2 linked regions of the Mariniflexile sp. TRM1-10 genome follow. The protein of the gene in region 2 interacts with the protein of the main gene of each other region in a pairwise test. Links are inferred from orthologs where the notes say so. Each region holds a gene or a part of one and is shown on either strand. Other genes may lie near its edges. The genes, in order: ruvC and ruvA.

Region 1 (3,112 bases), 1.0 Mb from region 2 along the record:
CTATTCTAGGTTCATCCAAATACCAGGCATTCACGTTGTTTTTTGAAGCTTTTAGCGGAATAGAAATATCAAGCGGTTTAGATAAATCTATTTGATAGGTGTTTGATTGATATTTTATGGTTGCTTTCATTATTTTTTTTCTTATGACCCCTATCAAAGTTTGAAACCCTGATAGAAATTAACTTAAATTCAACATAAATAAATCGGAGGCAATACCATCACTCAAAAATTTCCCTTTTTTAGTGACCAGTAGTTTGCCTTCATCAAGATACAATAAATGTTCTAAAATATGTTTTTCTGCTTGTTCCAAGAGATAAATTTTATAGTTTTCACCAAAATCTCGCTCCACTTTTTCTAAAGAAACACCCCAAAGGGTTCGTAAACCCGTCATAACGTACTCGTTATATTTATCGGTTATTGACAGAATTTCGATTTCGATAGGAAGTATGCTTTGCTCTATAGCTTTAATATATTTTGAATTGTTTTGCACATTCCAACCCCGTTCATTTCCGTTAAATGAATGCGCTGAAGGTCCAATGCCTAAATATGGTTTTCCCTGCCAATACGCCGAATTATTTTTACTGAAATAATTGGGTTTGCCAAAGTTTGATAGTTCATAATGCACAAAACCTGAAGCTTCCAGTTTTTCAATTAATATATGAAACTGTTGTTGTGCTAAATCATCATCAACATTTTTAACAAGCCCTTTTTTAATAAACGTATCTAAAGCTGTTTTAGGCTCTACGGTTAAGGCATAACTTGAAATATGCGGGATGTCAAAACTTAAAACAGTTTCTATGTTTTTTATCCAGTTTTCGTTAGTCAAACCTGGAATTCCGTAAATTAAATCTATTGAAATATTCTTAAAATATTTTGTTGCTTCTTGCAAACAATTTTTTGCTTCTTCGGCATTGTGAGCACGATTCATAAGCTTTAAATCAGCTTCAAAGAATGATTGGATACCGATAGAAAGACGGTTTATCCCAACACTTTTATACTCTTCAAAAATAGTTTTCGACTGCGCTCGAATAGACACTAAATCATCTGGATTGGCTTCTAAAGTAATTTCTGGATTCTCAGCTACGCTGTAATTTTTATATACTTCATCAATCAACAATCGTAATTCGTCAATCGTCAATAATGATGGCGTGCCGCCTCCAAAATAAATGGTTTCAACGGTTGTGTTTTTAAATTCGTCTTTTCGTAATTGCAACTCTTTAACCAATGCGTTTACCAATTCGCTTTTCTTTTTCAGAGAGGTAGAAAAATGAAAATCGCAATAGTGACAAGCTTGTTTGCAAAAAGGGATATGTATGTAGATACCTAATTCCCCTCCAAACCTCTCCAAAAGGGAGGAACCCATACTCGAACTCATTTCTTTGCACTTTTTATTCCTCCTTTGGGATTTAGGGGAATTTTTACTCGACTTTCATTTTGCTTAACAAAACTTGCCCATCCCGAATAACTTTTACCAATTTCCACTTTACCTTCATTATAAAAATGGCAAACTGCTGCCGCCAAACCATCGGTGGCATCTAGATTTTTGGGTAACGTTTTAAGATTTAGTAGACTTTGAAGCATTTTTGCTACTTGCTCTTTACTGGCATTTCCGTTACCGGTTATCGCCATCTTTATTTTTTTTGGTGAATATTCGGTAATTGGGACTTCCCTACTCAAACCCGCAGCCATAGCCACACCTTGTGCTCGACCAAGCTTTAACATACTCTGTACATTCTTTCCAAAAAAAGGTGCTTCAATGGCAATTTCGTCGGGGTGATGCGTATCTATTAGTTCTATGGTACGTTCAAAAATGAGTTTTAGCTTTAGGTAATGGTCATCATACTTTTTTAAATCGAGTTCATTAAGTTGCAAAAAAGTCATGGTTTTACCTACCACCTTAATGAGTCCGAACCCCATAATGGTAGTCCCAGGGTCAATCCCTAAAATAATTTTTTCTTTGCCCATTAATGCGTCCTATTTGATATGATAACAGAATATTGGTTTAATTTGCAGCTTGAGTTTATGATTTACACGTTGCCATACAAAACTAAACAATTCTTTTTTGTGCTTATTAAAATAAGTACTGTTGTTGCCGCATTTTATTTTATACATCAAAAATTAACCAATAACAACGTTTTAGAATTCTATACTTTTATTGGTTTTTTGAATAAAAATGGTATTTTTTCATTAAAAACCATCATTTTTTTAGCGGTTTTAACTGGTTTTAACTGGTTTTTCGAAATTTTGAAATGGCAAAAATTAGTATCTCCTACCAAAAAAATCACTCTTAAAAATGCCTCCGAACAAAGTTTAGGCGCCTTAACCGCATCCTTGCTTACACCAAACAGAATTGGTGAATATGGTGCCAAAGCCATTTATTATACTAAAGATTTCAGAAAATGCATACTGCTAATCAATCTACTTAGCAATCTTTTACAAATGGGGGTTACTACCATTTTAGGGGTTATTGGATTTAGCTTTTTTGTGTCGAAATACCATATAGCATTAGCTTATCCGAAGCTATTCCAATTCATACTAATTATAGCATTTAGTACCGCTTTGGTGATTTTTATATTACGCAAAACCAAGTTAAGCATCAAAGGGTTTTCATTAGAAAAAATGAAGACATTCATTTTAAAATACCCGAAGAAACTTATAGCTATTGGGTTTTGCTTATCGTTGCTACGGTATCTTATATTTTCATTTCAATTTTACTATTTACTCACTATTTTCGGAATCCACATCTCCTATCTGCATGCTATGAGTATCATCACCTCCATGTATTTATTGGCATCTATAATACCTTCTATTTTTGTCTTTGATGTCCTTATAAAAGGAAGTGTTGCAGTTTACTTATTTAGCTTTGTTGGGGTAAATGCTTTTACCGTTTTATGCATTGTTACCCTGATGTGGATTTTTAATTTTGTATTTCCAAGCATTTTGGGAAGCTATTTTGTATTGAATTTTAAATTTCCTGAAGACGACTTATGACTATAATTAGCATTACCATTACTATACTTTATTTGCTTATTATAGGAAGTTTTGCTTTTGGATTTGACAAAGTAAAACTTTTTAAACTTGAAAACTCACCTTCTAAAACTAAGTTTTCGGT
Region 2 (3,298 bases):
TTACTGTTAACCACGTTTGTTACTTGTCCCGACCCATTGGTTGTTACATTGGTTGCATCTACACCATCGTTGGCAAACTCACCTACTTGGTACACTTGCCCGCCTAAGGTATATTGAAATGCCACGGCTAAAACCTCATCGTTATTCAATCGTTGGTTTAACGAAATATACCCTAATTGGGTATTTAAAATATATTCTTGTCCGTTTATTAACTTTCGGGCGTTTTCTAACTTGGCATAATCAAAGCCTTCTCGCACATTTGGTACGGTTATACCATTTTGTACGGTAGCCACATCTCTAATAGCATCTGTAAGTTGAGACCCTGCGCCTCCTACATTGGTGGGATCGAAGGCATTATTTTCATTGTTGGGATATGCTGTTGGTGCTGCAAAAATGGTAACGGCAGAACCCACTTTTTCTGGATCGGACTCGCCTATATCTTGCAACGCCACCACGTTTCTAACATTTTCGGTTCTGTTGCTTCTGTTGGTAACCCAAACTTCAAGTCTTGTTATTTGAAGTCCGCCATTATTAATATACGGATAGGTCGATAAGGCTTTATCGTAAGTATCCCTAAAATATTGTGCTAGGAAGAAATGGCGATTTTCATCATAATCTCTAATGAACAATTCAAATTCTTCTAAAGTACCACCACCTTGTGCCACTACGGTATTGCCTTGTGATTTTTGCTCAGAAAACACCCCTGTTACGGTTGTTTTTCCAAATTGTAATTGGGCCTTTACACCAAATAAACTTTGCGCACCAGTAATTAAACTGCTGTTTAATGGCATGCTTACGTTACCAACTTCTATTTTTTGAATGATATCGTCTTCAGTTGGTGTGTATTCTAATTTTATAAGATTTTGAAAATCGAAGGTAGATTGTGTATCGTAATTGGCGGTTACTTGAAGACGCGTTCCTACTTTGCCCATCAAACTTAAACTGATACGTTGGTCAAAATCGAAGGTGAAATTGCTTCGGTTCCTTGGCGAAAATGACGGATTGTCTTGTTTTGAAAACAGCATCCCTAAATCCATTTCCACAGAGCCTTGTGGCACTACTTCAATGGTATTGCTTCCAAAAATAGATTCAAAAAAATCAGATTTCACATAAAACTCGGGCAATAGGTTTTTTTGAGCTTCATCGGCGCCCTCTTTTTTACCGTCAAAGGCACTTATTTTTTCTTTATAATATTCTTTTACACTTTCTCTTGCTACTAATTCGTAATATTCTTTAGGTGTTAAAATAACGGGGTAATTGATATTAAAACTACCTATTTTTTCAGTATAAATATAACGATTTGTTGTAGCGTCATATGTATATTTAGACTCAATACTATTAGGGTCCGGTGTTTTAATACTTCCTAAATCAAACCCTGTTTTAACCGAATCTTGAGCTGTAGGTTCTTGCGACCAAGCTGCTACAGAAAATAAAAACACAATAATTAAAAACGTGCTTCGACTGCGCTCAGCATGACATTCTTTAAAGGATTTATAAAAATTAAGGTTGGTTATATTCAAAATCTATTATAAATTTTTTAATGCTTGTTTAATAATGGTCTCTACAGTGGCGTCTGGTTGTGCCATAATAATTTTCTCCACAGCACGTTCCGCTTGTTTTCTCACAAAACCAAGCACTTCTAAAGCAGATAACGCTTCATCTTTATTCGTATTGCCTTTAGAAACAGAAACTTCATCAATATCATAAATCTTCAAAACTTTATCTTTTAAATCTATAATAACTCGCTGTGCTGTTTTTGCGCCAATACCTTTAATACCCTGTATTAAAGCCACATCGCTACTAGCGATACCTTCTATCACTTGTTTTGGCGTTAATGAAGATAGCATGGTACGGGCAATACTAGCGCCAATACCACTGACTGAAATTAATAACCTGAAAATTTCACGCTCTGCTAATGATGAAAAACCATAAAGCGTATGTGAATCTTCTTTAACTTGAAGATGTGTGAATAATTTTAAATGTTCATTATCAACAATTTGAGAGTAAGTATGCAACGAAATGTTTAGCATGTAGCCAACACCATTACAATCGATAACAACATCTGTTGGGTTTTTCTCTACAAGTTTTCCTTGAATATGTGTGATCATTTATAGCAATTCGTTAATCGACCAAATGTAATAAATTTATTTTCAACAGAATTACTTAGAGTTTCCCTTTTCCAATTCTAACTTTTCCTTTTGCTGTGCATCAATTACTGCAATGGCTGTCATGTTCACTATTTCATCTACATTAGCACCCAATTGAAGAATGTGCACTGGCTTACGCATACCCATCATGATGGGGCCAATAGATACCGCTTCGTTTAATTCTTTTAATAATTTATAGGTGATATTTGCCGAATCTAAATTTGGAAAAATCAAAGTATTTACTTTTTTACCAACCAATTTTGAAAACGGAAATTTTTCTTGAAGCATTTCAGCATTTAAAGCAAAGTCTGTTTGTAACTCGCCATCTACAACCATATCGGGATAATAACGGTGTAAATGCGCTACGGCATCACGTACTTTTGTTGCATTTTCGTAGGAAGATGAACCAAAATTTGAATAAGAAATCATTGCCATAACCGGATCCATCCCAAACATTTTAACTACTTGAGAGGTCATTTGTGCAATCTTGGTTAATTCCCTCGAAGTTGGGTTTATATTTATAGATGTATCACTTAAAAACATGGGACCACGCTTGGTCATCATGACATTGGTAGTTGCCACACGCGATGTGCCTTTTGCCATACCTATAAGCTCTAACATAGGCTTTACAACCGTTGGATAGTTTCTGGAATATCCTGAAATTAAGGCATCGGCATCACCTTCATTTACCATCATTGCCGCAAAATAGTTGCGCTCCCGCATTAAACGTTGCGCCGAATAATAGGTCACGCCACGACGTTTGCGTTGCTCCCAATACTCTTTGGCATACTTGTTTTTTCTATCGTTTTCTTCTTCGGTTTTTGGATCTATTATAAGTATATCTTCAGCATCAAATTCAATTTCAGCCATCAATTCTTTAATGGTTTCAACTCTCCCTAATAAAATGGGAATCGCAATACCTTCTTCATAAACTATTTGAGCTGCTTTTATAACTGCAAGTTGGTCTGCTTCGGCATAAACAACACGTTTAGGATCCAGTTTTGCACGGTTAAACAACAATCTTATAAGTTTGTTATCATTCCCTAAGCGCTCTCTTAATTCATCTTTATATTTTTCCCAATCTAGAATGGGTTCTTGGGCAACACCACTTTCCATAGCCGCTTTAGCTACAGCTGGTGGTACTTCGGCAA

Evidence for each region.
Region 1: the proteins of ruvA (region 2) and ruvC interact in binary tests that used the Escherichia coli proteins (3 or more experiments, as listed by UniProt). The link is inferred for Mariniflexile sp. TRM1-10 from one-to-one orthologs.

Annotation. Positions count from the first base shown.
Region 1 is NZ_CP022985.1:1,259,184-1,262,295, forward strand. What follows is about bases 169-2,941. They hold ruvC (crossover junction endodeoxyribonuclease RuvC), read right to left. Parts: upstream 1,966-2,941; coding sequence 1,372-1,965; downstream 169-1,371. Other genes in these bases: hemW (radical SAM family heme chaperone HemW), read right to left, coding at 179-1,375; CJ739_RS05380 (lysylphosphatidylglycerol synthase domain-containing protein), read left to right, coding at 2,023-2,941. In the rest of the region: CJ739_RS05365 (cyclase family protein), read right to left, coding at 1-130; more of CJ739_RS05380, read left to right, coding at 2,942-2,991; CJ739_RS05385 (glycosyltransferase family 2 protein), read left to right, coding at 2,988-3,112.
Region 2 is NZ_CP022985.1:2,264,766-2,268,063, reverse strand. Bases 318-3,276 are described here. They hold ruvA (Holliday junction branch migration protein RuvA), read right to left. Parts: upstream 2,109-3,276; coding sequence 1,527-2,108; downstream 318-1,526. Other genes in these bases: CJ739_RS09660 (NADP-dependent malic enzyme), read right to left, coding at 2,160-3,276; sov (T9SS outer membrane translocon Sov/SprA), read right to left, coding at 318-1,520. Outside these bases: more of sov, read right to left, coding at 1-317; more of CJ739_RS09660, read right to left, coding at 3,277-3,298. UniProt on the Escherichia coli protein: The RuvA-RuvB-RuvC complex processes Holliday junction (HJ) DNA during genetic recombination and DNA repair.